2 regions of the Ochrobactrum sp. A-1 genome follow, and region 2 is predicted to be linked to the other one. Evidence: predicted binding sites of a transcription regulator. Region 2 holds the regulator's gene; the other holds the start of a gene.

Region 1 (14,810 bases), on a different contig from region 2:
GATGCTGTCGCGGGCGAGGGCCTTGACATTATCGCCACGGCCGACCGCCACGATACGTGCGCCTTGAGCGTGAAGAAGCTCGACTGTCGCAAGGCCGATACCGCTGGCGGCACCGGTGACGATAGCGACCTTGCCTGCAAAGGGCAGGTCGTGTTGGGGTGATGTTGTCATTGTCTGTGACATGATAGTCCTTGTCGATTGGGATTTGTCGCTCAAAAGGGGCTGGCAGTGGGACGCACGATGATTTCGCTGACATCCACGTCGTCGGGTTGCGAGATCGCATAGGCGATTGCCTGCGCCACCGCCTGCGGGGGCAGGGCAACACGGCGAAACTCCAGCATGGCGGCGCGCGCCGTTTCATCGGTGATGTGATCCGCCAGTTCCGATTGCACGACACCGGGACTGATGACGCTCACCCGAATCTGGTCGGTTTCCTGACGCAGACCATCTGAAATGGCACGTACTGCAAACTTGCTTGCACAATAGACTGCGGCAGTGGGCGAGACGGCATGCGCGCCGATTGAGGCGATGTTGATGATGTGCCCTTTGCCCTCTGCCTGCATGACCGGCAGGACGGCTGCAATGCCGTGCAATACGCCCTTTATATTGACGTCGATCATGCGGTTCCACTCATCGACCTTTAGCGCCGCCAGAGGGGAAAGCGGCATGACGCCGGCATTGTTGATCAGCACGTCGATTTGCCCATGCCGTTCGCGCGCGAAATCGGCCATGCGCTGAAGGTCTTCAAGCCGTGTGACGTCGAGTGCCAGGGCGTCAACCTGCCGGCCTTCGGTCCGTAATTCTTCCTGCAATACTGCAAGACGTTCGGTACGGCGTGCACCTATGACGAGATGATGGCCCATTCGGGCCAGATGGCGGGCGGTGGCTTCGCCAATGCCGCTGCTGGCACCAGTCAACAGAATGACTTTGGCATCAGGTGATATATCCATGTTTTCTTCCTCCTTTCCTGCAGCAGTCGCATGCGGCACCGCAGAGGGTGTTTGAACGAGAAGGAAGTTAGTTAGACGATGCGGAACGAGCTAGACCAAGAGCTCTTGTATTATTGCCTAAAACTATTTATTTTAATGTCTATTGCCGACAGTATGTGTGTTATTGTATCCATTTTGTATGGATAACCACCACATAAATACGAGAGAATTCAAGTCGGATACCTCGCGGCAAGCCGAGATGGCGTCGCTGATCCGGCAGCTTGCTCCGCATGAGGGTCATACGAAATCGCTGCTTGATGGCGTCCGCCTCATGCGGGCGGATCGCCCGCTGGGCCGCACGCCGGTGCTGTATGAGCCCAGCATCGTGATCGTCTGTCAGGGGCACAAACGCGGCTATCTGGCCAATCAGGTCTATCAATACGATGCACAGCATTATTTGGTGCTGTCCGTCCCGCTGCCTTTCTCGACAGAGACGGATGCCAGTCCCGAAGAGCCTTTGCTGGCTGTCTCCGTTCGTCTCGACATGACCGCCGTGGCCGATCTGATCATCGAGGTCGATCAGCAGGCCAGCAGCCCGGCAAGTCCGCCCGCCGGTATCGTCTCCACACCATTGGACGCCACGCTGGCCGATACGACGGTGCGCCTGCTTCGCGCATTGTGTTCGCCGCTGGAAGCAAGGGTGCTGGGGCCTGCCATCGTTCGCGAATTGTGTTTCCGCGTTCTGGTGGGCGGGCAGGGCGGTGCGATCCGGGCAGCCTTGGCAAGCCATGGCAATTTCGGCCGCATCGCGCGTGTTCTGCGGCGCATTCATAGCGATTACGCCCAGCCGCTCGATGTGGGCTCGCTGGCAAATGAAGCGGGCCTTAGCACTCCCGCCTTCCATGCCCATTTCAAGGCGGTTACAGCAACCTCGCCCATTCAATATATCAAGTCTGTCCGCCTGCATCAGGCGCGCCTTATGATGATCCGCGACGATGTAACGGCAGCAGCGGCTGCGGCACGGGTCGGCTATGAAAGCGCGTCACAGTTCAACCGCGAGTTCAAACGGCTTTTCGGTCGCAGTCCCGGAGAGGAAGCGCGCGAAATGCGCTCCGCATTCGCGCTCATGGCGCCTGCGCAACTGGAAGCTGTCGCGGTTACGCATTGACCGAAAGATCTGGACAGACGGCGAAAGTCAGCCTGTCTTCCCATCCAGACATTGACGCAATAGCTTTGCGGCATAGTCCGTGGTGGGCGGTGTTTTCGTAAACAATATCCGGTAGATCACCGGTGCCACGACCCGGTCGAGCACGGTTTCTGCGTCGGGCGGGGTTGCGCCTTGCCGGACACCGCGAGCAATGATGCTGGCGAGGTTGCGCAGGATACATTCCGTGCATTGGCCCGCACGTTCGGTCGAGCTTCCGGCCAGCGCTTCGCGCAGCAATGCGCGTCCGGGGCCTGAACTCATCTCGTCCACGAACTGTTCAAGCCAGAGCCCAAGATCGCTTTGCCAGTCGCCGCTATCCGCCGGCAGCGCATCGGCCTGAAACTGCCGCACGGCGACATCGGCCAGCAATTGCGAAAGATCACCCCAACGGCGGTAGATGGTCGAGGGCGTGACGCCTGCGCGGGCCGCGATCATCGGCACGGTGATCTCGGATGCGGCCTTTTCCTGCCGCAGTGTTTCCACGGCTTCCAGAACGGCGGCCTGTATCCGCGCCGCGCGGCCTCCCGGTCGGCTGATTGGGGCAGGGGCTGTATCTGTCTGATCTCTCAAGGACAATTCAAGGTCTTCCACGGTACGGCGTGACGCATCAAACTGACCACTAACGCAAATAATTTGCTTTAGTGGTCAGTTTGCGCTACAAACGCAACAAATTCGCTTTTAGCATGGAATCGCTGACATGACCACCCTTTGTAACGAGACGCGGGGCGGGGCGGAAAGTTCATCCGCCCTTGCTTTGCACGGCCTCACCATCATTCTGTTTTTCGCGGCATCGAGCATGACGACGCCGCTGTTTCCGCTTTATCAGGCAAGCTGGGGCATTTCGGCCTTTCTGATCAGCGTGATTTTCGCGATCTATGTCGGAACGCTGCTCGTCTCGCTGTTGTTTCTGGGAGCTTTATCCAACCATTATGGCCGACGGTCTGTCATCGTGGCGGCGCTCGCGGTGGAATGTGTTGCCCTTGTCATGTTCCTCGTTGCTGACAGCGGAAGCTGGCTGGTGGCGGCGCGTCTGGTTCAGGGTTTTGCCACAGGTATTGCGACCACGGCGGTTGCGGCAGCGCTTCTGGATGTCGATCACAAGACAGGCGCGGTGATCAACAGTCTGGCGCCTATGGTTGGCATGGCATTGGGCGCGATCGGGGCAGGTGTTCTGGTCCAGTTCGCGCCGTTACCCTTGCGGCTGGTCTATGCACTGACCCTGGGGCTTTCCCTGATCCAAATACTGCGCACCTTGCTTTCAGCGGAGACTTTCCAGAACAGAATCAGCAAAGGCTTATCCCTGCGTCCAAAGGTCGAGATTCCGACCGAGGTGCGAGCCATGTTTCTCCGCATCATCCCGCTGAATGTCGCGGTCTGGGGATTGGGCGCGCTGTTTCTGTCGCTGTTGCCCGGGCTTCTGCACGAAATGGCGGCAGGACCGTCGATGGCGTGGCTGAGTGGTGCTGCGGTCGGAATTCTGACTCTGGCGGGTGCGGGTGCCGTCATGCTGTTCCGCCATCATTCGGCAACAACGGCGCGCAACTGGGCGGGGCTGGCGATTATTGCCGGAACCGGGATCGTCCTGCTCGGTACGCTATTTCACAGCCCTGTCTTGCTTCTGTTCGGTTCACTGCCGACCGGCATCGGCTTTGGCGCTGGCTTCCTTGGCGTCTTGCGCGGTCTTGTGGCGCGGGCAAGGCCCGAAGAACGTGCCGGCCTGATCTCGTCCTTCTACATAGCCAGCTATCTGCCGAACGCGCTTCTGGCGATGATAGCCGGATATGCCGCAGGCCACATCGGCGTTTTCCATACCGTGCTGGGCTTTGGCGTCTTCATCATCCTTATGGCAGGCTTGTCGCTTGCCGTGAGCGTGGATGAGCCAGATTGAGCGGTGCCTCCGCACTATCGGAAAGAACGCTTCAGCCCCTCAATGAAGCTTCGGGTGCGGATGGAAAGGTGACGCCTGCTGGGATAAATCGCATGGATGGCGGCTTCGCTCATAGCGGTTTTCGGCAGGATTTCCACCAGCTTGCCGTCCGTGATATCTTGTTCAACGATGAACGAGGGCAGAAGTGCGATCCCAAGGCCCGCGAGGGCGGCCACACGGATCGCGTCGCCGCTGTCAAAGCGGATATGGACACCTCCTTCAATCGTAATGGGCAGATCATCCTCACGGAGCAGGTTCCATACCGTTGACGTGGTGCCCAGGCCGTAAATTAACCGTTGATGATGCCTAAGCTCATCAGTACTGGCCGGTTTGCCCCGTTTGAGGAGATAGTCCGGTGACGCATAAAGTCCCAGCCGCGTCCGGTCGATCACCTGCGTGATATACTGCCCGCTTGTCGCGACTGACCCGACCCGGATCGCAAGGTCAAAGCCCTCTTCGACCAGATCGACCATCCGGTCGGTGAAGCTCACTTCCACAGCTAGATCGGGCGCGGTTTCGAGATAAGTCGCGAGGTAAGGAATGATTTTCGCCTTTCCGTAACCTTCCGAGACCGTCAGGCGCAATGTGCCGCGAGGCTGAAGCCGGTTGGGACGAATGCTTGCCTCGGCCTCGGCAAGGTCTTCGAGCAGTTGCCTGCTTCGGTGGTAGAATTCATGGCCCTCGGTTGTCAGGGAAAGGCGGCGGGTGGTGCGGTGGAACAGCCGCGTTCCAAGGTAAGCCTCCAGCCGCGCCAGCGCCTTACCCGCCGCAGAACGGGTCAATCCCACCGCCTTTCCACCCCCGACAAAGCTGCCGGCTTCTGCCACGGCGACAAAGATGCGCAACGCCCCGAGATCAAGCTCGGAAGCAGCGGGCAGATGTTTCGCGATGTCACGGCGCTGCATTGGGGAAACCTGTTCGTCAATCGAAGGTCCATATAACTCATTGTCGAACAGATTATGAAAGGTATTTAAATGTCCTCCCAGAATACGCTTCCCGAAAATGCACAGGCGGCCCTCAACGGCTGGATCGAGGCCGCGGGTCCCGTTGTAGAAAAGATTTACGGCACGTCAGAAGCCAGTTGGGCGCAAGTCCGTACTGATTATATGAGCGGTCTTGGCCACCTGTTTCCCGCGATGAAAGACGTTTCCTATGGAACCGCGACGCTGGATTCCGTGCCGACGATGACGGCTGTTCCCGAAGGCCCGGAACCTCAACGGGTCTTGCTCTATATCCACGGCGGCGGATATGTTCATGGCGGCGTTGAAGGCTATCGCGGTTTGACCGGGCGGCTGGCAAAGGCCTTGAATGCAAAAATCTACGCACCCGATTATCGTCAGGCACCGGAATTTCCGTTTCCAACCCCGATTGATGATGTGTTTGCCGCCTATCGTGCGCTGCTTTCATCAGGCGTTGATCCGAAAAACCTCGTTCTTGCGGGCGATTCCGCTGGCGGTGCGATGGTTGTCACAATGATGCGCAAGGCCCGCGATGCGGGGATCGCATTGCCTGTGGCGGGTGCTGCTTTTTCACCTTGGGCCAATCTAACTCATAGTGGCCTGTCCGCCACTGTCCGCGACGGTATTGATCCGCTTTGCAGCGTCGAATTTTTGAATAAGCTGGCGCGGATGTTCCTTGCCGGGGAATTGCCGACACATCCTGATGCCTCTCCAGTTTTCGCAGATTTACACGATCTGGCACCGGTGCTGATCCAGATCGGTGAAAACGAGGTAATGCTCAGCGATGCAATCCGCCTTGCATCCAATCTGGGTGAGGCTCGTGTGCGCGTGTCGCTTGAAGTGTGGCCGGGTATGTTTCATGTCTGGCATCTGCTGGCCGGTGTCCTGCCTGAAGCGGATCAAGCGATTCTCAATGCCGTCCGGTTTCTTGATGATGCGCTGACTTCAAAGGCCCGTACAGGGCTTTAATCCGCGATTGGTGAAACATTTGGTAGCGCTGGCCATTCGACGGATTAGCTGCGGATTTTGCCGTGCATTCTTCGATACGTGAGCGCCTCGCCCTTGCCGATCAGACAGGTCCAGCGTCTTCAGCGCTTCGATGATTTCGTCATATGAGACGGCCTTATCGGTTCCAGGATAAAGGCGAAGGGCCGGACTGGAATCGATGGCAAAGATGTCGGATGCCCACGACGCAAGAATGGCGCGTTTCTCGTCTATGTCGATATCGTCGGCTGCAAGAACGTCTCGGGGATGACCGAAATGTTGGGCCGGATGATGCAGATGCTCGGCGCTAATTGCTGCTGGTTTCTCCGGAATCGAATTTTCCAATCTTTCCTTTCTCATAGCTTGACCCCCTTTGATGCCAGGTGGATGGTTTCGGTTGCATGTGGCGCAAGTCGTTAGTGCGCCCGGTGATCGAACACGCCTCGCGCGGCCTCGACCATTGTTTTTAGATGGCTCGGTTCGCGAACACCTTGCCTGTATAATTCCACAGTGATGGCCGCCATTCGCTCCGCTTCCTCAGTCTCCTTGGCAACGCCAGCTCTCGATCGAATGTCATCGAAAACCCTCTGACAGACAACAAGGTCTCTGGAATAGAGTGGTTGGGGTGGGCGCTTGATTGTATTCTGAACCATTTTTATCTCCTCATTGGAGGCTCGCCCCCAGCGGGGGCGAGCCTAAGACAATCGCTTAGAAATCCATGCCGGCGCTAGCCGGTAGGGCTGGAGCGGCCTCCTTTTTGGGCTTCTCCGCTATCATCGCTTCCGTTGTCACCAGAAGACCGGCAACCGAGGCTGCGTCCTGCAGCGCAGTGCGCACAACCTTGACCGGATCGATGACACCCTGAGCATAAAGATCACCATATTCGCCGGTCTGGGCGTTCCAGCCATAGGAGAAGTCGGTTTTTTCACGCAGTTTGCCGACAATGATCGAACCTTCGGCACCGGCATTTTCGGCGATCTGGCGAACAGGTGCTTCAATCGCCCGTCGCACGATCTCGACGCCGACACGCTGATCGTCGTTCGCGATCGGAAGGTCCTCGAGCGCCTTAACGGCGCGCAGGAGAGCGACACCGCCACCCGGGAGAATGCCTTCCTCTACCGCGGCGCGGGTCGCATGCAGCGCATCGTCGACGCGGTCCTTTTTCTCCTTCACTTCGACTTCCGTCGAGCCACCGACGCGGATGACGGCAACGCCCCCGGCAAGCTTGGCAAGACGTTCCTGTAGCTTTTCGCGGTCGTAGTCGGAGGTTGTCTCCTCGATCTGAGCCCGAATCTGCGCAACGCGGCCATCGATTTCCGCCTTGGAACCGACGCCATCGATAATGGTGGTGTTCTCCTTCTCGATCGCCACTCTCTTCGCCCGGCCGAGCATGTTGAGGGTGACGTTTTCCAACTTGATGCCGAGGTCTTCCGAGATCACGGTTCCTCCCGTCAGGATGGCGATGTCTTCCAGCATGGCCTTGCGACGGTCGCCGAAGCCAGGAGCCTTGACGGCAGCTATCTTGAGACCGCCACGCAGCTTGTTGACGACAAGCGTTGCAAGAGCTTCCCCTTCGACGTCTTCAGCGATGATGACGAGCGGTTTGCCGGACTGGACGACGGCTTCGAGAACCGGCAGCATCGCCTGCAGGTTCGACAACTTCTTCTCATGGATCAGGATATAGGGATCTTCCAGTTCCACCCGCATCTTGTCTTGGTTGGTGACGAAGTAGGGGCTGAGATAGCCGCGATCGAACTGCATGCCTTCGACGACTTCGAGTTCGGTTTCAGCGGTCTTGGCTTCTTCGACAGTTATAACACCTTCGTTGCCGACTTTCTCCATCGCCTCGGCAAGATAACGACCGATCTCCGTATCTCCGTTGGCGGAGATGGTACCAACTTGAGCAATTTCGGAATTGCTGGTGATCTTGCGGGCGTTGGTCTTCAACTCCTTGACAACCGCATCGACGGCGAGATCGATGCCACGCTTCAGGTCCATCGGATTCATGCCGGAGGCGACGGCCTTGGCGCCTTCCTTAACGATGGCCTGGGCAAGCACGGTCGCGGTTGTCGTGCCGTCGCCGGCGAGATCGTTCGTCTTCGATGCCACTTCGCGCAGCATCTGGGCGCCCATGTTCTCGAACTTGTCTTCCAGTTCAATTTCCTTGGCGACGGAAACGCCGTCCTTGGTTATACGAGGGGCACCGAAGGACTTGTCGATCACGACATTGCGGCCCTTTGGACCGAGCGTGACCTTCACGGCATTGGCCAGCACGTCAACTCCCCGCAGCATGCGTTCACGGGCATCGGTGTGGAACTTGACTTCTTTCGCAGCCATTTTTTCTAACTCCTCAATAGGCAGCTATGTGACTGATGGGTTGGATTGACGGGTTATCGCCTCAGGCAGCTTTTTTCTGCTCTGCCTGGGTTTCGATGATGCCCATGACATCGCTTTCCTTCATGATCAGCAGGTCTTCGCCGTTGATCTTGATCTCGGTGCCGGACCATTTGCCGAACAGGATGCGGTCGCCGGCCTTGACGTCGAGCGCCTGGATCTGGCCGGCATCGTTGCGCGCGCCGGGACCTACGGCGATGACTTCGCCTTCCTGCGGCTTTTCCTTGGCGGTGTCGGGAATGATGATGCCGCCCTTGGTCTTTTCTTCGGATTCGACCCGGCGGACGAGAATGCGATCATGAAGCGGTCGGAACGACATGTTTTCCTCCGTTGAGCAAAAATGATGACGTTGTTCCCTCTGGCCGGACCGAATGATCGGTCCGGGCGGGTGCAAAACCTCAAGTCGAGCATTTTGCGCAAAATGATCTGGTTTTGAGATTTTTCGATTTCAAGAGGGAGAAACGAAAAAATTAGCACTCGTCTTCTGATGCTACTAACATACTGGAAAGGAACAATAAACGGCGCGATTGCGTTTAAAAATCCGTTGATGGTCGTGAAATTTTGCGACACACTTCACAGTGTCATGAAACGGAGATGAAGCATGCAATTCTCATCGGATCTGGAACGTCAGCTCAATGGCTACGGCCTCACCACCGCGCACATCCTCTATCGCATTCCTGATTTCGAATCCGTGCTGCAGACCTATGTCTGGCAGGACTACGATCTGGCACCCGATTTTCCTGAGATGCACAGGTTCCTGGATTTCTGGCAGTCCAGGCTTGAAGGCCCGCTCCATTCTGTCCGCTATACGCATCAGTGCTTGATCGGACCGAATGAATGGCGCCGCGTCGAAGGCGAGTTCAAGCTTCACTGAGGTCTTGAACAGAAATTTGCTCTATCCTAGCTCTGTCGTGACCGAGGCTTGATGAGATCGGTCAATATCCCACGTCTGTTCAGAGTGAGACCGGATAGGGAAGAGAAGAGAAGATAAAACTCATCAAAGACCTCAGCATCAAGGAACGCGAAGAGGTCTTTGCCGACGTCGCGCGTGTCCTGCAGGGGACCGCTTGCGAGGCTTATGTCGAAGGCAACCGCCATTACACGCAGGCAGAGAACACGCATAGTCATTCGACCGTTCTGCATGTTGGTAGTGCTGTAGCCGTACAAGGGAACGAACAATCTCACTAAAATTCAATGCAGGCCGAGGCATTGGTATTTCAGCTAAAAATCGACGTTTCAGCAGGCAATGCTCCTGTAGAGGCACGCTTCCATCCCACTTCGATCGGGTGTCTATTGGCATTTGGGAAATCGCGAAGATCGGTGCGTCGGTGGCTTCGGGAACAGATTTGCAGGCGACAGGTCACGTCGTGGTGAGCGATCCGCAAAAAATCTCTTTTATTGACGAACAAAACATGAACATGTATCTTCGCTCATATGGTGAAAAAGAGCCTTCAGGATAAACTTGCCATTCTATCGGATGCGGCAAAATACGATGCATCTTGTGCGTCAAGCGGTGGCGAGAAGCGCGATGCAAGCAAGGGCGGTGTCGGATCGTCGGGAGGGGCAGGGATTTGCCATGCTTACACTCCGGATGGGCGCTGTATCAGCCTGCTGAAAATTCTTATGACCAACTTCTGCATCTTCGACTGTGCCTATTGCATAAACCGGGTCAGCTCGAACGTGGAACGGGCGCGGTTCTCAGTCGAGGAAGTTGTCTCGCTCACGCTGGAATTTTATCGACGCAATTACATCGAGGGCCTGTTCTTGTCCTCGGGCATCATCAAGTCCCCCGACCAGACCATGTCCGATATGGTACGCATAGCGCGGACATTGCGGGAGGGTCACGGCTTCCGCGGCTATATCCATCTCAAGACGATTCCCGATGCAAGTCCGGACTTGATCCGGGAGGCCGGGCTTTGGGCTGATCGGCTATCGATTAATGTCGAATTGCCGGAGGACGCAAGTGTGCGCAAATTCGCTCCGGAAAAACGCCCTGAAACGATCCGTGGTGCGATGGCACAAGTGCGGCTGGAAGGCGAGGCGGCAAAAGATAAGACCCATACCGGGCGTAAGCCGCGCCGGTTTGCACCGGCCGGGCAAAGCACGCAGATGATCATCGGCGCGGATGGGGCAGACGATGTGACCATCCTCAAAATGTCGACACGGCTTTACAGTGGTTACAAGCTGCGACGGGTTTATTATTCAGCATTCTCCCCGATACCGGACGCCTCCGCAGCTCTGCCCTTGATCCAGCCTCCGCTTCTGCGTGAACACCGCCTATATCAGGCAGATTGGCTTTTGCGTTTTTATGGTTTCACCGCCGAGGAAATCGCTACCGGCACGAAGGCTGGTCATCTTGATTTGGAACTGGATCCAAAACTTGCCTGGGCCATACAGCACCGTGGCCTATTCCCTCTGGATGTAAACCGTGCAAGCCGTGAATTGCTGCTGCGTGTTCCTGGATTCGGTACCCGCACGGTGGATCGCATAATCGTTGCGCGCCAGAACGGCGGTTTAAGATACGAAGATCTGGTGCGGATAGGTGCCAACATGAACAAGGCACGCCCCTTTATCATGACACCTGGCTGGTCGCCGGGGCGGCTCATCGACAACGTCGATTTACGCGCTCGATTTGCACCTCCCGCTGAGCAACTGCGGCTATTATGATCTATTCCGTTAAACTACCCGACGGCGGCACCTTCGATGCGTGGCGTGAGATGGCGCGCATCGCGATATCACATGGTATCGAGCCAAATGATATCGATTGGATCGGAGCAGACGGATTGTTTGATGGGGCGTCGCTGCCCAATGCGCCTGGTGAGCATAAGGCAAGCGTTACGCAGGGGTTTTTGAAGCTTGCGCATTCGGTCATCTGGCATTCGAATCCGGAACGGTTCGGACTGCTCTATCAGGCGTTATGGCGGCTTGACCGAAACGCGGGAGAACCTTTAAGCCATGCCGACCCGCTTGGGCGGCGGCTGCATCTCATGGCAAAATCGGTTGGTCGTGATATCCACAAGATGCATGCTTTCGTACGGTTTCGCGAATTACCTGAGACTGGATTGCGTCGTCGCTTTGCAGCCTGGTTTGAGCCGGAGCATAATATAGTCGAACCGGGTAGTTCCTTTTTTGTAAAGCGTTTCGCGGATATGGACTGGGTGATCGCCACGCCCAGGCTTACAGCTCGATTTGAGGCCGGCAGACTTAGTTACCACCCAGGCGGCACACGCCCTGACTTATCGGAAGATGTCACCGAAACGCTTTGGGGCACCTATTTCGCGAACATCTTCAATCCGGCACGGGTAAAGTTGAATGCGATGCGCGCGGAAATGCCTAAGAAGTATTGGAAGAACCTACCCGAAACGCGCCTGTTTCCAGATATGTTACGAGATGCCGAGTCGCGAGTGGAGCGAATGCGCGCGGCTGCAGAAACGTCACCAGCGGCTGGCGCAGTCGCGATTTCGACCCGTTATCGCGCTGCAATGCCGCAAGCGGCCGAACTCCCCCAGACAATGATCGAAGCGCGAGCGGCTGCCGGACATTGCCGTCGATGTGGATTATGCGAGGCCGCAACCCAGACTGTTTGGGGTGAAGGGCCGGAAGACGCTGAGCTCATGATTGTAGGAGAACAGCCGGGTGATCGTGAGGACCTGGAAGGGCGTCCCTTTGTCGGTCCAGCCGGTCGTCTCCTGCGCGAGGTGATGGTTGCGGCGCAAGTGGGAACCGAACGTGTCTGGCTGACAAATGCAGTCAAGCATTTTAAGTTCACGCCGCGTGGCAAGCGCCGCCTGCATCAAAATCCTGACCGGCAGGAAATTCTGCATTGTCGCTGGTGGCTTGGGCTTGAGCTGGCTTTCATCCGTCCACGCATGGTGGTTGCGTTGGGGGCCTCTGCGGCGTTCGCTCTGACGGATAACAACGCTCCTCTTACTTCGCGACGCGGTCAGGCTGAAATCGGGTTACATGGTGGACCGGTGCTGATCTCCTGGCATCCATCCTATATCTTGCGGTTAAACGACAGTGTCGCGAGAGAACGTGCAAGGCGTGAATTGATCGAAGATATAATCCAGGCCGCTCGCATGGGCGTATCTGTCTGACCCGTCAATGTTTCAGCTTCGATCAGGAGAGATCAATAAAAGGAAGCCGCCGGCGCGTTTGGTGTTTTAGTTCACTGACAGCAGTAGCCATTGCTGCTCCAATGTCGGCACTTGCCGTAATTCCCTGCACGAAAGGCTGGTCGTGCATCAGATACGGCAGCGCGCCGAACGCAATCTTGCCACATGCAATGTCCGGTGCCAGCAGAGTGTAGTCGTCTGAGACGTCCGGAATATCCTCCCCGACCGAAACGAGTTGCCGGCGCAGTGACGGAAACGGCAAATCCTTCGTCTTGAGTGGCTTCTGGCCACGGGCGTCGATGAACACGTCAAATGTCCGTATTTCCGAGCCAATGGCGATGATGGTGTGATCCTTCCTTACCTCCATGTCGTAATCGTGCCCAAGTTCGAGCACGTCTATCAGGCCGGCCTTGCGCAGCGCCAGCAGCCTGCGGATCGATTCCGACGGGATGGCGGCATAGTTGTCGACGAAGACCTTGCAGAGACCGGTATCAAACCGCTCGCGGTCCTCTTCATTGAGATGCGGGATGATCTCCTGCACGACCTCGTGCAGCCGAAGGATTGCATAGCGCCAGAGGACGGTATGCTTCTCCCGCTTGTTGCGCTCGACTTCTTTGAGATTGTATTCTGCCCAGCGGAACGCATCGTGGTTTTGGCGGTCGGCAAAGTAGGCATCAGCGAAGCTATCAGCGTCGAGCTTCGAAAGCGTAACACGCTCACTCCAGGCCGGATCGGCGTACTCGATTTCGCGCGCGACCAAGGCAAATATCCTGTCAAGCAAGCCACTGGCACCGCTCTCGATCTCCCTGTTGATCGCCTGCTCCGTGGCAATCTGCAAGGGCTCGTAAGGGATCGGGCAATAAAAATCCGCTTCTGGCAGGATGCCTGAACGGGACATAAGCGTTATCGTCAGACCTTTACTGTCCGGGTCAAGGTCGAAGCGCAGGCTTTCGTCTTCTTCCTCGATGAAGCTTCCATGTTGGGCAACGACCGCCATCGCTGCGTCGATGGCGCTGAGCGATGTGCCCATAATGCCCACTTTACACGCTGGTATTCTGGCTTCGATCAGTCCAGACCAGGGGCTGGGAAAATAACTGCGCGTTGCTTCGTCGTCGTCGGGCCAGACGTGGCCGGTGGCGATGACGACGAGATCGAAGAGTTTCGAAACGAGGCTGCCATCAGACCAGAGCTTTACGCCATTGGCGGCGGCTTCGATATCCGTGACCTCGCAGGATTCATGCACTTCGACTTCAAAGCCTTTTCGACGCGCTGCCTCGACAAGAGCCAGAAACTGATCCCGGAAATATTCGCCCAGCAGAATGCGGGGCAGGAATTGTCGATCGTGAAGACCTTCCTTGTCGACCCGGTATCGAGCGAGACGCGTCTCGTCCTGCTCGTGCAGCCAGTCGAGATAGGTCGAGGTAATCGGCGGTATCTCGATGCTGGCGATGTTGGCAAGCATCATGCGGCTGTTCTCATCGTCATTATAAGGCATGCCTACGCCGGCTTCATCTTCCTTCTCGTAGATCGAGATGGAAATTGGCTCTGCGAATTTAAGCAGCGAGGAGAAAGTATAGATCCCGGTCGGACCGGTGCCGACGATAGCAATGTTCTTCATGGGCGATTACCAATTTCTCCACATTCCAATATGCGCGGTAAACGGCCCGGCTGGGCCGGGCCGCTTGTGTTTGCACTTCGAACATCTCTTCACATCAGTTGTATGCCGTGAGCTCAGAGCTTTACGGTATCTTCACGCGCCCATATCCGGAGCTTGCGGCAGGACGCGACGAAATCGGTAGCCGCCCTTGCATTGTCGAGGGGGATCAGCCCTTCGTCCATTTCGGGCTCGATACCGGCCTTGGCAAGCAGCGCCATTGCGCCTGCGGTAAAGCCAATGAACTTGCAGTGGGCAAAAGCATCTGCAACAAAGTCTCTTGCCGTGGACTCGCCGATAAGCCGGTTGGCCGCTTCTTCAGATAACACAAGGGCTACAGCATCAAACAATACGGATGGACCGCCGTCAATCATATGGTCGGCCTCTATCCAGTCGCCGCTGGATGCTTCGAAACCTCCGACCGTCGGCGCAACCAGTTCCACCATTGCGCCTTCCTTCTCCGCGGCGTGCCGGATACCCTTGAGCACCTGCGCATCAGTGCCACTGGCAACAAGCACGCCGATCTTTCTGCCCTTGAAGGTGCCGGGTCCGTTCTCAATAATGCTGAGTGCAGGAGACGGAGCAAGATCGTCGCGCACGGGCACCATCGCATCCGCAGCCTTCGGCATCTTGCGGATGCC
Region 2 (14,810 bases):
AAAGGCGTACCTTCGGCAGTTCCCTGAATTTCAACGATGCCGCCCGTGCCGGTCATGACGAAATTGCTGTCGGTCTGGGCAACGGAATCTTCCGCATAATCCAGATCGAGAACCGGCGCGCCTTCATAAATGCCGCAGGAAATGGCCGCGACATGATCCTTCAGCACCTTCTCGACCCGCACCATCTGGCGTGCTTCCATCCAGCGCAGGCATTCATGCAAGGCCACCCAGCCGCCGGTGATCGCCGCCGTGCGCGTGCCACCATCGGCCTGAATGACATCACAGTCCACCGTGATCTGCACTTCGCCCAGAGCCTGCATGTCCACGACGGCGCGCAAGGAGCGTCCGATCAGACGCTGGATTTCCTGCGTGCGACCGCCCTGCTTGCCGGCAGCGGCTTCGCGACGCATGCGATCGCCGGTCGAACGCGGCAACATGCCGTATTCCGCCGTGACCCAGCCCTTCCCGGTGTTACGCATCCAGCCAGGCACCTTTTCTTCAAGGCTTGCCGTGCACAGAACATGCGTGTCGCCAAATTTAACCAGGCAGGAGCCTTCCGCATGTTTGGAGATGCCGCGCTCGAAAGAGACGGCGCGCATTTCGTCGGCAGCACGCTTGGATGGACGCATATATCAAATTCCTTGGTCGAGTTTTTTGGGATTCAAAGTTTTCCGTGCGGCTTTTTAGGCCCCCCAGGCGCAAATAGAAAGGAAATTTGCGCTTTGCCAGCCCAAAGATATGTCGAGAAGTGTTGAGAGGTCTGCCAGGACAGAGCTAAAGACTTTGACGCTTCGACTTACGGTCTTATATTTATCGCATGCCATTCATAGGGTTCGCTACCATAACATGATGAAACCGCCGGAACACCAGCTCTTGAGTTCGCTCGACCAGCGCTCGCGCGATATTTTCCGGTTGATTGTGGAAACCTATCTAAACGATGGCGACCCTCTCGGCTCACGCAATCTGTCCCGGTTGTTGCCCCACACACTTTCTCCTGCGACCATCCGCAACGTCATGAGCGATCTGGAGCATCTGGGCCTCATCTATGCGCCGCACATCTCAGCTGGACGTCTGCCGACGCAGATAGGTCTGCGTTTCTTTGTCGATGCGTTTCTGGAAGTGGGCGACCTGCCGCCGGAAGAGCGCTCTTCCATTGAGGCGCAGGTTCGCTCCGCCGGAATGAACAATTCGGTCGAAAGCGTTCTTACCGAAGCAAGTCAGGTCCTTTCGGGCCTTTCGCGCGGCGCCGGCCTCGTACTTGCCACCAAGGCGGAAGGTGCGCTGAAACATATCGAATTCGTTCGTCTCGAACCGACGCGGGCGCTCGCCGTTCTGGTCATGCAGAATGGCGATGTCGAAAACCGTGTCGTCAGTCTGCCCGTCGGCATCAGCAATTCGCAGCTGGTCGAGGCATCGAACTTTCTAAACGCCCATATTCACGGCCACACGCTTTCTGAAGCCAAAGCCGAATTGAAAAAGCTGACGGAAGAAACGCGGGAGGAACTTGACCAGCTGTCGCAGGAACTGGTTTCCCAGGGGCTGGCAGTCTGGAGCGGTGCCGGAACGGATCAACCGGCGCGGCTGATTGTTCGCGGTCGCGCCAATCTTCTGGAAAATATTCATGCGCAGGAAGACATCGAGCGCCTGCGTCACCTGTTCGATGATCTCGAAACCAAGGACGGCATGGTCCAGCTTCTCGATCTTGCCGAGGCCGGATCAGGTGTCCGCATCTTCATTGGTTCGGAGAACAAGCTTTTCTCCCTTTCGGGCTCATCGCTGGTAGTCGCCCCCTATCGCGACAGCGAGCAAAGGGTTATTGGTGCTCTGGGAGTCATCGGGCCAACACGGCTCAACTACGCGCGGATCGTTCCTATGGTGGACTACACCGCCCAGATCGTTTCCCGGCTCCTGCGGTAACTGTGAGACTTGCCGGGACAAACCAAGTCCCTGAAAATAGACCTTGATTTTACTGGCATGAAACTCGATATCCGCCCCAGAAGATATTCAAGACGGAAGTAGCACTATGGCTGACGAAAAAAACAAATCCCAGAATCCCGATCTTGAGCAGCGCGACATCAACAATCCCCGGGATCGTGAGGCGCTGAACCGAGCTGCCGACGATTTTCTGAAGGCACGCAAGGCTGAAGCTCGTGCGGAAGCTGCCGAGGATGAAGCTGAGGCGTCCGTGGATGAAACCGCAAACCGGATCGCGATGCTCGAAGCCGACAATGGCGAGCTGAAGGACCAGCTGCTGCGCGCTGCAGCCGAGATGGAGAACCTGCGCAAGCGCACCCAGCGCGATGTGCAGGATGCACGCACCTATGCCGTGACCAACTTCGCCCGCGACATGCTGTCGGTTTCCGACAATCTGCGCCGCGCACTCGAGGCTATCCCTGCCGAAGCCCTGGCGACCGACGCGAGCCTGAAATCGCTCGCAGACGGCGTGGAAATGACCGAACGCGCCATGCTGCACGCTCTGGAACGTCACGGCGTCAAGAAGCTGGAGCCGGAAGGCCAGAAGTTCGACCCGAATTTCCATCAGGCCATGTTCGAAGTACCGAATCCGGATTTGCCGAACAACACCGTCGTGCAGGTCGTGCAGGATGGTTACGCCATCGGCGACCGCGTTCTGCGTCCGGCGATGGTCGGTGTGTCCAAGGGTGGCCCGAAGGTAACTGCCGACAATGGCGGCGCGGCTTCCGACGGCAACGCCTGATTTCAGCAATAACCGGTGAAAATTGGAGCGGCGGCTTTGTCTGCCGCTCTTTTCATTTCCGCAGTCCACTTTGCAATGAGGTACATATTGCTATTGGAGCGAACCGGTGAAAAGTTGTCACTGGATGTGTGGAGGAGACCGGCTGCGTGACTATACCTGAGTTTCTGAATTTCGCAGGCGTTTTCGTTTTCGCGGCGACTGGCGCCCTTGCCGCTTCGCGCCGCCAGCTCGATATTATCGGCTTTCTGTTCCTTGCCAATATTACCGGTATTGGTGGAGGAACACTGCGCGATCTCGTCCTCGGCGCGCCAGTTTTTTGGGTTGTCGAGCCCGCTTATCTGCTGGCGGGCACGCTGGCAGCGATCTTCGTCTATTTCACCGCGCACATGGTGGAGTCGCGCTATCGTGTGCTGCTCTGGCTCGATGCCATTGGCATGGCGGCTTATACGGTGTTGGGTGCGGCCAAAGGGTTGGCGCTTGGCTTCGGGCCGTCCGTCGCTATCGTGACCGGTATATCCACAGCTACCCTCGGCGGCATATTGCGCGATATGGTGGCGGGTGAGCCTTCCGTACTGATGCGCCGTGAAATCTATGTCACGGCTTCGCTCGCCGGTGCGTGTCTTTATGTTCTGCTTGCGTGGCTGCAGGTCGAACCAGCCATATGTGCAATCGCAGCAGCCTTGATCGCTTTTGTCATTCGCGGCGGCGCGCTTTATTTCGGCTGGACATTGCCCGTCTATAAAGGCCGTCCCGGACGCACGGAAGAAGAACTTCAGCGCGACCGGATCATCAGGCCGGAATAACTACTAGACCAAACCGGCCTGGCTTGCAGCAGCCTGCAGGCTGAGCTGCGGACGCGGTCCCATTTGCTGGATGATAAGACCTGCCGCCAGCGAACCTAAACGCGCGCAATCTTCAAGTGAACGCTCGTTTGTATAACCATAAAGGAAACCGGCTGCATAGAGATCGCCCGCTCCGGTCGTATCGACCAGCGCATCAATTTCAATAGCTGGGATGGTCAAAGTTTGGTCTGGTGTGATGACCACCGCACCTTTTTCCGAACGGGTGATGATCGAAAGCGTGCAATCCATACGCATGGCGGCAATCGCCGTTTCAAGCGACTGCGTCTTATATAGAGATTTCGCCTCATCTTCGTTGGCGAAAACAATATCGACGGTGCGCGAGCGCATGAGTTCCAGAAACTCTTCACGATACCGGTCGACACAGAACGGATCGGAAAGCGTCATTGCCATCTGGCGTTTCTTCTCGTGCGCGATCTTCGATGCCATGACGATGGCTTCCTTCGCACGTGGCGGGTCCCACAGATAGCCTTCGAAATAGGTCACCTTCGCATCGGACACCTTGGAGGTCTCGACATCTTCCGGTCCGAGTTCCACGCAGGCGCCAAGATATGTATTCATCGAGCGCTCGCCGTCCGGCGTTACGAAAATCATTGAACGGGCGGTTGGCGATCCTTTTTCCAGCGGGCGGGTATCGAAGGCAACGCCCTGCGCGCGGATATCATGCGCGAAAACACGGCCCAGATGATCGGTCGCCACCTTGCCGAAATAGGCCGAGCGTCCGCCCAGACTTGCTACGCCCGCTGCCGTATTTCCGGCACTGCCGCCGGACATTTCCGTCGCCGGACCTGCAATCCGGCTATAAAGCAGTTCCGCACGCTCCGCATCGATCAGGTTCATCGCACCTTTGACGATACCGTTCGTTTCCAGAAAAGCGTCATCGGTACGCGAAAGAATATCGACAATGGCATTGCCGATACAAAGAACATCGAATGTGGCCATGAGCGCGAGAAGCTCCCCTTTTGATTAGTCTCCTATCCGCCTGACCCAAAGCGCAACGCGCTTCAAGTGCTTTTACGCAAGTCGCGCTCGGAAAACCGCTATGCACTTTTCTGCGACGTGCTTCAGGCCGGATATGCGGTAGTCATGTGCGTGCCGGTTTAGCGTCTTATAGGCAAATAGCAGCTTTAACGCTTTCGCTTCAACCAACATGAACCGTTGGTAATGCGCTCGCCACGTACAGGCAAGTCACTTAGCGGTCAAATTGGGGATAACCGGTCAAGGGACAAACAACATGACTTATCCACAAGCCCGGATCGCATGCTCATGGAAGCAGACAATTCCTGTCAGGTAAAAGCCGATATATCGTAGCGACACGCAGCACTTCCCCAGAACTACGCGATACTGCGCGGCTAATTGGCCAATGTATTATAAATCGCGTTCTTGAGCGAGACTGTGCTTTGCCGCTTATTCTGATGAAAGCACGGTCTCACTCACCGAATGCTCGCAACCCGTTAGGGGGCTGTGCCGGATTTTCTCTCTGAGAGTATCGAACATCTGTGGGGAGAGTAACTCCGCAGTGGTCCATTTACCTGTTGAGAAACAGAACCCGGCTTATGCAAAACCCAAAATCTACCATCCCGCAGATACCGGCCGATGGTTATTTATTGGCACGGCGGCTGTTTTGATGGATCAGTAGCGGAACGACCGTTTGCCGAGTACGTTCTATTGCGTCAGCGGACGGGTTGTAGCACTTATTTTCAGGCTCCCCACGCCTCACAAGCGCGTTAGCAATTTCGCGCCGAACTCGGCGCTCGTTCGGGTGTCGAGCCCACATGTCACAGAGTTCATAGCTCCGACGCCCATCAAAATAGGCCACTACGTCGGCGGGTGGTGCAGAGGCAATCCATAACTCGCTGCCTTTAAAACCTAGCGCAATCTTGCCATCAGAAATACTGGAACAAGCTGACAAAGCGAGACATGCCAACAAATTAATCGAACGCATTTTTTAAATTCCTTCTTATATATATTTGGCAATATTAAATTTAATAACTATTAAATAGATATTTCTTAAATATAAAACTAATAATATAAACAATTTAATTTATCATTTAAACTTATTAACTTAATACAAGCATTAAAATAATTTTATAATGGAAATCTTGTCAATTATACGACATCATAAATTGTAAATTCGCTTATTTCATCATAACCACCAGACAAGATGGAGTATTAAGTATTTTTCTGACTGATATATTACATATATCAGTCAGTATTATATGTCAGAATATTGGGAACAAGAATTATTGTATAACCTCCATAGATTCATATCCTAGAGATGGCGATGGCACGTATCTCGCCGCCCTCTCTGGCTACCCTGCATATCTCCCGCATTGTGGGTAGCGCGGCTTGCGCAAGGGTGAAGGCATAACTATTTCCATCCTCATCAACAGTCGGAATTGGATCGAAAATGATCTTGGATGCTGCCTTGAAAGCCCTGAAGCGCCTGACCACACCGGAGTTGCGCGCAGTTTTCTGGAAGACAATAGGGTTGACGCTGTTGCTGCTCGTCGGCCTTTGGGCCGCAGTCCGTCAAATCTTTTTTACTTTTGCCTGGCCGTGGATGGAGCAAATTCTGCCTGGCATGCCGGAATGGGCGGGCTGGCTTGGTATCGTCGCTGCTATAATCGCAGGCATTGGTCTGGCGCTTGTGCTCGCATTGATGATTGCACCTGTCACAGCGTTAGTGGCGGGCCTCTTTCTCGACGACGTGGCCGAAGTGGTCGAGCGAGAGGATTATCCGGGCGACCCTCCAGGCACGTCCTTGCCGATTGCCCGCTCCGTCGTCGTTTCGTTGAAATTTCTCGGTATCGTCATCCTCGGCAATATCGTCGCCTTACTCATGCTGTTTATACCAGGCGTCAATCTGATCGCCTTCTTCGTCATCAATGCCTATCTGCTTGGGCGGGAGTTTTTCGAGTTTGCAGCCATGCGCTACCGATCCGAGGCCGAGGCGAAGGCACTAAGGTCGCATTATGGCGTGACAGTCTTTCTGGCCGGGTTGCTGATTGCAGGCTTCATGGCGATCCCCATCGTCAATCTTTTGACCCCGCTTTTTGCGGCCACAATGATGGTCCATCTGCACAAAGCCATCTCGCGGCGGGAGGCCGCGCTCACGCCTGCGGCGGCAAGGGGATAAGCGGCGCGGGGATATCGCAGGTTTTCGCCGGATACTTGCAGATATCGGCAATCACGCATTTCTCGCATTCCGGCTTGCGCGCCTTGCACACATAACGCCCATGCAGGATGAGCCAGTGATGCGCATGAAGCATGTATTCCGCCGGAATGACCCGGACAAGGATGGCTTCCACAGCCTCCGGCGTTTTGCCGGGCGCAAGACCAATCCGGTTGCCAATGCGCAGAATATGCGTGTCCACCGCCATAGTCGGCTGGCCGAAAGCCATGTTCAGCACCACATTGGCGGTCTTGCGGCCAACGCCTGGCAGCTTCACCAGTTCGTCCCGGTCCCCCGGTACTTCTCCGCCAGAATCGCGGATCAAGGCTTCGGACAGAAGAATGACATTCTTTGCTTTATTACGCCAAAGACCGATGGTGCGAATGTGGTCGCCGACTTTCTCTTCGCCGAGCGCCAGCATTTTCTGCGGCGTATCGGCAATTGCGAAGAGCCCGCGCGTCGCCTTGTTGACCCCAGCATCGGTGGCCTGTGCCGATAAAACGACCGCGACAAGAAGCGTGAAAGCATTCACATGCTCCAACTCGCCCTTCGGCTCCGGTCTCTGAATGGAAAACCGGCGAAATATCTCATGAATTTCGTCTGCCGTATAAAGCGTACCACGCACCCGACGTTGAGGGCGGGCGGCGGAAGAAGCGTTCACAGGCGATTTGATTTTGGCCTTTTCCATTCCGCCTCTATAATGGTTTCTCTATCGACAAAACAATCAGCAGCTTGACGCAGCCCACTCAAAATGGCCCGACAATCTGCCAGATGACCTGAATGCCATGCATCATCCAGACGGCGCAGAACCTGACCGGTTCGACAAACCCATTTTCGAAGCCCTGCTCACTCCCTATCGTTCGCTGGGGCGGACGGGCTTCACCATCCTGATGGGAGCCCTGATCGGCTGCTGGATGTTTGTCGGCATTCTTTTCTGGTCCATCGGTGCGTGGCCGATCTTTGGATTTTTCGGCCTCGATGTTCTGCTGATCTATCTCGCTTTTCGCTGGAATTACCGTGCCGCCCGCGCACGCGAGGAAATCTCCGTGTCCCGCTCTGCCCTGCATATTCGCAAATATGCAGCGTCTGGCAAGATGACTGTACATCGTTTCAATCCATTCTGGACACGGTTCAAGGTCGCGCGAAAGCCGGATATCGGAATTACCGGCATGAGCGTCGAAAGCCGTGAAGCGAGTGTCGTGATCGGAAACTTCCTCTCCCCGGACGATCGCGAAAGTTTTGCAACCGCTTTCGGTGCAGCGCTTTCAGAAGCGCGCCGATAGCAACACTCCTAATCTTTCCGGGTATATCGCGCCTGAATTTCGTTTTACCTTGAAACGAACGAATCCGGATTGGCCCTTGAAGTCAGGCTTTTCACAAGCCATATCAGTGAGCGAGGAGATACGCCGTAAGGGTTCTCTTCATAACGGTCGCTTCTCATCAAGGACTGATGCAATGACAAGAATGACTCCGTTTTCGAGCCCTTTGCTGCTCGGATTCGATACGATGGAAAAGACGCTGGAACGGATCGCTAAATCCGGCGACGGTTATCCGCCCTACAACATTGAACGCCTGCGCGGCGAGACGGGTTCCGAACGCCTGCGCATCACTTTGGCGGTGGCCGGCTTTTCCAGCGACGACCTCGAAGTCATGACGGAAGACAATCAGCTCGTCATCCGTGGACGCCAGACCGACGATACCGAACGCGAGTTTCTGCATCGAGGCATAGCTGCCCGACAGTTCCAGCGCGTTTTCGTTCTGGCGGACGGTATGAGGGTTCTCGGTTGCGATCTGAAAAATGGTCTTCTGGCCATTGATCTCGACCGTCCGGAACCCGAACGGCTGGTTAAACGAATCAACATAGCGGTGAAAGACTGAACTTGTTCAGTTTTTGTTCAGCACAATGCCGCTATATTGAAAATGTGAAGCTCTGATGCGGCATGGTCGCAAATGACATGCCGACGAAATGGAGGCTAAGACCATGGACAGACATATATTCACCGAAAACGAATTCGCCCATCTCGGCGAAGGTGAAATTGCCTATGTGCGCAAGATCCGTTCAGATGAACTTGCCCGCAGCTTCCCTGCCCTCCCACCGATCGAGCCGGGCCTGGAACTCTGGGCGCTCTTTGGTGCCAGCGGTGAGCCAATTGTGCTCTCTGATGTTCGCGCCACCGCGCTACAGGGTGCACAAGACCACGAACTGCGCACGGTGATGCTGCACTAAAGTTTGATGCGATACCGGCTATCGCCGGTATCGCCACTCCGCACGTACTTTGTGCGGAAGTTTCCAGCGCATGCAATCGCCGCAAGCCATCGTCAGGCAGCAATGTGCTTCTGCTTGGGTAGTATGTTTTCCCTACAAATTGTTTCTGCAAGCAAACAAACAAAACCGCCGTTCGAGATGAACGGCGGTTTTGTTTACGAGAAACTATTTGAACTCAGGCAGCGTTGGAGGCTGGTTGAGCGGTCAGGAATGAATAAAGTGCCTGCGCGTCATGTGTACCGCGCAATTTGGCAACAGTATCGGCGTCGCGCAGCATACGGGCGATGCGCGAAAGTGCCTTCAGATGATCCGCGCCGGCATTTTCCGGCGCGAGAAGCAGAAAAACAAGATCGACGGGTTGATCGTCCAGCGCCTCGAAATCGACCGGGGTTTCCAGACGAGCGAAGATTCCGGCTATTTTGTTGATATTCGCCAGCTTGCCGTGCGGAATGGCAACGCCATTGCCGACCCCGGTGGAACCGAGGCGCTCACGCTGGAGAATTGTTTCGAAAACTTCACGCTCAGGGAGACCGGTCAGTTCCGCAGCCTTCTCAGACAAAATCTGCAAAAGCTGTTTTTTGGAGCTGGCTTTCAGCGCCGGGATAATCGCCCCGGGCTGAATCAGATCACTAAGATCCATTCTCTCCGTTCCTTCTTCAATCAGGCCTTTGCGGCCCGGTTTGGGGAAGCGCACGCGGCCGCCTAATCGCGATCCGCTGCGTGCGCTTCAGGTTTGCCGTCAGGCGCGAGGCGCGGCCTGGCGGGTGACCATCGATGGATCGACCCAGCCGATATTGCCGTCCGCGCGACGGTAGACGATGTTAACTTCATCATTGCCAGCATTGCGGAACACCAGAACCGGATTTTCAATCAGGTCCAGCTCCACGACCGCCGACGCCACCGACATGGTGCGCAGGGCGACGGACGATTCCGCAACAATTGTCGGCGCGTAATCTGCCGGAAGATCCTCCTCTTCCTCCGACAGCGGTGCCATAACACGATATGCAACGTCATCATAGATCGCATCTGGCTGCGTAGCCGGGCGCGACTTCAGACGGCGCTTATAGCGGCGAAGGCGGGTTTCGATCTTGTCCGCCGCTGCTTCAAAAGCCAGCTGCGGATCCTGCGCGTCGCCAGTGCTTTGCAGGGTTGCACCGCTATCGAGGTGCAAGGTGCAATCCGCACTGTAACGCGAACCGGACTTGGTGACCGTAACCTGTCCGGAAAAGCCATGATCGAAATATTTGCCGACAGCCTCATTCACCCGATCAACGATCCGGGTTGTGAAAGCTTCACCGACGTCCATATGCTTTCCAGATACACGCAGAGTCATTTGGCACACCTCATTTGCGTTACACCACAGGACTCAGTCTAATCACAAGGCGAGCGAAGCGCAAAGCGAACCAGCATCAAAGATGCTTTTCGTCCTGTGCGTTTTCCAACTAAATTCACGGCGCCTGCACGCTTCTCAGGCACACTTTCCGGCGAGGTGTTGAAACACCTTCCGAAAAGCCTTCGAAGTCGTGGCTGCTCCAATCGTTAGCCCCTTTTCGGGATGGTTGCCGCACATCGCTCTGTTACGTAACGCCCCAGTAGCTGGTCCGTTGCCAGGATTGTTCTGGTCCGGCTTCCCCGGAGCGTCACATTGCCCTTCCTTCAAACATATGAACAACCGCAATTTCTTCCAGAAATTACAGCGATATTATCAGACTTTGCCCGCAAAACGCATTCGCCGGAAACGTCCAACCCATGTCTTCATCCCAAAACCGGTACTATTTTGAAAAGACATGCTTCAATTTCTGCTTTGGCGTATTTTCGACAGCAGAAATACAAGCGCTTTCTGCTGACATCGCGCCAATTCACGCTGACGACTTGTCATGAAGCCCTAAAATAAAGGGGGCCAGACATGTGCCGCAGCGCGAGCCGGGCTTCTATTGGGTGAATTGGCGCTTGTCAATTGGTCCTCATGCCAGTTGGTCGTCCTGCAATGCCGCTCTCTCCACAAATCGAGATCGAGTTTTTCTGAAAGAGCAGCGCTACAGATCCAAAATTTTAGAGCATCCCTCCCTATTCAAATACGGGAATGACGCTCAAGAGGTACAATCGGTGATTTAAAGCGGTCCCTTCACAGCGCAATTTGTGGAACCGTTCTGGCTACGCAATCAGGAAACCGACGATCTTGCCTTCTTTTCACGCCTGCGCTGAACCGATGAAGCAATATTCATCGATTCCCGATATTTTGCGACCGTTCTCCGCGCGATATCCACACCGTCCTTCTTCAATGCATCTACGATAGCGTCATCGGACAGCACGTCGTCGGGCTTTTCAGCATCAATCATCTGGCGGATGCGATGGCGTACACTCTCCGACGAATGAGCGTCGCCGCCCTCGGATGAAGCAATCGAAGCTGTAAAAAAATAGCGCAGTTCAAACACGCCGCGCGGCGTGGCCATGAACTTGTTTGCCGTCACGCGGCTGATGGTCGATTCATGCATACCGACCGCATCGGCGACAGTACGCAGATTGAGCGGTTTCAAGTGGGTCACCCCTTGTCGCAAAAATCCGTCCTGCTGCCGAACTATCTCCTGCGTGACCTTGAGGATAGTGCGCGCACGCTGGTCAAGGCTGCGTACGAGCCAGTTCGCAGTCTGCATGCAGTCCGACAAAAACGCTTTTTCCTCGGCCTTCACAGACGCACTGACTTCTGCATAGTACTCGTTGTTGACGATGAGACGCGGCATCGCGGCGGCATTCAGCTCGATAGCCCAGCCGCCGTCACGTGATGGCGTCACAAGTGCATCCGGCACGATGGCATCCGCCACAGAAATCTCGAATAATGAACCAGGCTTTGGATCGAGCATGCGGATTTCGGTCAGCATATCGAGAATATCGGCCTGATCGACGCCGCACAGCTTCTTGAGCGTCGCGAAGTCGCGCCGCGCCAGAAGATCGAGATTGTCGACCAGCGCCTCCATCGCCGGATCGAACCGATCCTTGAGGCGCAACTGTATCGCCAGGCAATCCCGCAGATCACGAGCAAAAAGGCCAGGCGGATCAAAGCTTTGCATTGTTCCCAAAATGCGCTCGATCTCAACCGTTTCAACGCCCAGATTCTGTGCAAGCGCAACAATATCGATACGCAGATATCCGCCTTCGTCCAGAGCGTCGGCAAGTGCTGTCGCGATGAAGCGGTCTGTTGTTCTGGAAAACGTCAGCGCGATCTGTTCTGCCACATGTTCGCTCAGCGAAACCCGGCTGGCTGTGACTTGATCTATGTCATAGCCACTGCCTGAAACATATCCGTCGCCAATTGACGATTTCCATTGTGCGGCAAGATCGGGGCCGATCTCGTCAAAGCGACCCGGATCGTCTGGAAAGATATTTTCAAGCGAACTGTCGAAGGTGGATGAGAGATTTTCCGCGTCATCCGAAGCATCCGTTTTGAACCAGTCGCCGTCCGACATATCGTCGGATGCCAGATCGTCATTGCCGGTTTCGGTACTTTCCCGCACTGGTTCCGCGCTCGAAAAATCATCATTCGCTGCCTCAATTCGATCCAGCAGCGGATTTTTTTCGATTTCAACATCGAGAAACTGTTCGAGCTCAATATGCGTCATCTGCAGCAGCTTGATCGACTGCATCAGCTGCGGTGTCATCACCAGCGATTGCGATTGACGGAAATCGAGCTTGGGCGACAGAGCCATGCGACGCGTTATTCTCCCCCGGTTAAAACCCTGTCAATCATTGCCGAGCACACGGTCAACGCGCACGCTACCTTGACAGCAAACTTGCCTTCAGACGGCATTCCATCGAAATGGGACCTGTGAGCCCATACAGAAGAATAAGCCGCCCGCTCGCAGCCGTTTTAGACTGAAAGCGTATTTGAATGAAAACTGGTATGAACCTTGCTTGTCAATTCAGAATGTGCGGTTTTGGGACAAAAGGGGAAATAGTCGCGATTCAGCTGCACTTTCTGCAACCTGCACAGAACCTGACAGGCCCGAACCGATGCCCAGTCAGAGTGAGGCACTTCCGAAGGAAAGCGAAACGACCTGAAAATGCCCTGAATATTAAAGTGTGAATTGATCGCCGAGATAGAGCCTGCGCACGTCTGGATTTGCGACGATTTCGGCAGGACGACCATGTGTCAGCACCTGACCGGCGTGAATAATGTAGGCGCGGTCGATAAGGCCGAGCGTTTCACGCACATTATGGTCAGTAATCAGAACGCCGATACCGCGGCTGGTCAGATGGCGAACGAGCTGCTGGATATCCGAAACGGCGATCGGATCGACGCCGGCAAAAGGCTCATCGAGCAGCATGAAGTTTGGGCGTGATGCAAGAGCACGCGCAATTTCGAGACGACGACGCTCGCCGCCTGAAAGAGAAATGGCAGGCGCCTTGCGCAGATGAGCGATGTGAAACTCTTCCAACAGCGCATCCAGTTCGGAAGCGCGCTTGGAACGATCCTTTTCTACCACTTCCAACACGGCCTTGATGTTGTTTTCCACCGAAAGGCCACGGAAAATAGAGGCTTCCTGCGGCAGATAACCGATGCCCAGGCGGGAACGACGATACATCGGCATCGACGTGACATCGAAACCGTCGATCTCGATGGAACCGGCATCAGCCGGGACCAGACCCGTCACCATATAGAAACAAGTGGTCTTGCCTGCGCCGTTCGGCCCTAGAATACCGACGGCCTCGCCCGCACGTACACCGAACGACACGCCATTGACAACCTGCCGGCCGCGATAGCTCTTGCAGAGACCCCGCGCCACCAGCGTACCCTTGAGACGCGTCGACTTACCCGGCTGGCCGGGCATCGCGCCCGCGACATCGGATGGTGCGTTGACATTTTGCGATGCGTCTTGCGGCCCGTCAGCCTTCTTGTTCCAGAACAATCCCACGCCTGCTCCGGTCAGTTCTGCTTGGGCGCAGCACCGCCCTGCTGTTGATCTTTCGGAGCCATGATGATCGACACGCGACCCTTGGTCTGGCCCTTGCAGCTTTCGACATTGGCGCGGCCAGTATCGAGATGTGCCGTCAGCTTGCAACCGGTCACGACATTGTCGCCATCGGTCAGGACCACTTTCTGTCCCTGAAGAACCATCACCTGGTTTTTCGCATCATAACGACCGGTATCGCCAGTTGCGACCTGCGTGCCAGATTTGAGATAAACTTTTCCGGAGATGTCGATGTGATCGATACTCGATGAATCAAGGCCTCCGACGCCAGCACTTGCCGGTTCCGGGGCTTGCGCCTCGCCGTCTTTCTTGGCTTTATTGTAATAAACGGTCATCTGCCCGGCCTTCAGCAAGGCATCGCCCTGCGAAACGGCAACATTGCCGGTAAATACGGCAATACCTTCCTTGTCGCGCATTTCCAGCTTGTCAGCGTCGATCTTGACCGGCGCCTTGCTGTTGGAAAGCTTCAAGCCGTTCACGGCCGCACCTTCCTGCGCCAAAGAGGCCGTCGGAGCCGCGACAAGCCCAAGCGCCAGAACTGCAAATCCCATCCGCAAAGTGCGGGCCATCGTACCCTTGTTCATCTTGCCCGTCTCGCGTTCCATATATCTTCAGCTCCCCGAAGCATTCGGCCCTCCCTGGGCCAACATGCGGTCAGACGCAACATTAAGCACTTTGCAGCCAAATGGGAACATTCGGCATCGCAGAATGCGATCAAAAAAGCGGTTTAGAGCCTGTAGCACCCTGACAGCATCAGAATCACGCTCTAACAATTTGTTTTCGAGCACATTTCAATCTGAAAATTAACTTCAGAATGCACTCAAGC

What was found. Region 2 encodes HrcA, which represses chaperone genes, less so after heat shock. Its sites were predicted from a motif close to GTTAGCACTCNCNNNNNGNGAGTGCTAAC; they were not measured.
Region 1: a site for HrcA is predicted at 8,870-8,898, ahead of groES (co-chaperone GroES). Genes of this name have one in related genera too.

The regions. Positions count from the first base shown of each region.
Region 1 is NZ_JAKVQC010000007.1:1,808,984-1,823,793, forward strand. Features, by position in the region: gene MKS82_RS26800 (SDR family NAD(P)-dependent oxidoreductase) at 1-183, opposite strand, end outside; gene MKS82_RS26805 (SDR family oxidoreductase) at 213-950, opposite strand; gene MKS82_RS26810 (AraC family transcriptional regulator) at 1,189-2,097, shown strand; gene MKS82_RS26815 (TetR/AcrR family transcriptional regulator) at 2,125-2,706, opposite strand; gene MKS82_RS26820 (MFS transporter) at 2,834-4,024, shown strand; gene MKS82_RS26825 (LysR family transcriptional regulator) at 4,039-4,968, opposite strand; gene MKS82_RS26830 (alpha/beta hydrolase) at 5,038-5,991, shown strand; gene MKS82_RS26835 (hypothetical protein) at 5,968-6,366, opposite strand; gene MKS82_RS26840 (hypothetical protein) at 6,423-6,659, opposite strand; gene groL (chaperonin GroEL) at 6,715-8,343, opposite strand; gene groES (co-chaperone GroES) at 8,405-8,719, opposite strand; gene MKS82_RS26855 (usg protein) at 9,002-9,274, shown strand; gene MKS82_RS26860 (hypothetical protein) at 9,301-9,528, opposite strand; gene MKS82_RS26865 (putative DNA modification/repair radical SAM protein) at 9,838-11,067, shown strand; gene MKS82_RS26870 (UdgX family uracil-DNA binding protein) at 11,064-12,497, shown strand; gene MKS82_RS26875 (FAD-NAD(P)-binding protein) at 12,520-14,133, opposite strand; gene katE (catalase) at 14,247-14,810, opposite strand, start outside.
Region 2 is NZ_JAKVQC010000003.1:1,512,389-1,527,198, forward strand. Features, by position in the region: gene rph (ribonuclease PH) at 1-629, opposite strand, end outside; gene hrcA (heat-inducible transcriptional repressor HrcA) at 847-1,917, shown strand; gene grpE (nucleotide exchange factor GrpE) at 2,024-2,716, shown strand; gene MKS82_RS09150 (trimeric intracellular cation channel family protein) at 2,863-3,519, shown strand; gene MKS82_RS09155 (adenosine kinase) at 3,523-4,518, opposite strand; gene MKS82_RS09160 (sulfate transporter family protein) at 5,987-6,715, shown strand; gene nth (endonuclease III) at 6,690-7,439, opposite strand; gene MKS82_RS09170 (DUF2244 domain-containing protein) at 7,537-8,034, shown strand; gene MKS82_RS09175 (Hsp20 family protein) at 8,207-8,629, shown strand; gene MKS82_RS09180 (BQ00720 family protein) at 8,733-8,978, shown strand; gene ptsN (PTS IIA-like nitrogen regulatory protein PtsN) at 9,193-9,657, opposite strand; gene hpf (ribosome hibernation-promoting factor, HPF/YfiA family) at 9,757-10,350, opposite strand; gene rpoN (RNA polymerase factor sigma-54) at 11,180-12,721, opposite strand; gene lptB (LPS export ABC transporter ATP-binding protein) at 13,088-13,927, opposite strand; gene MKS82_RS09205 (LptA/OstA family protein) at 13,939-14,589, opposite strand.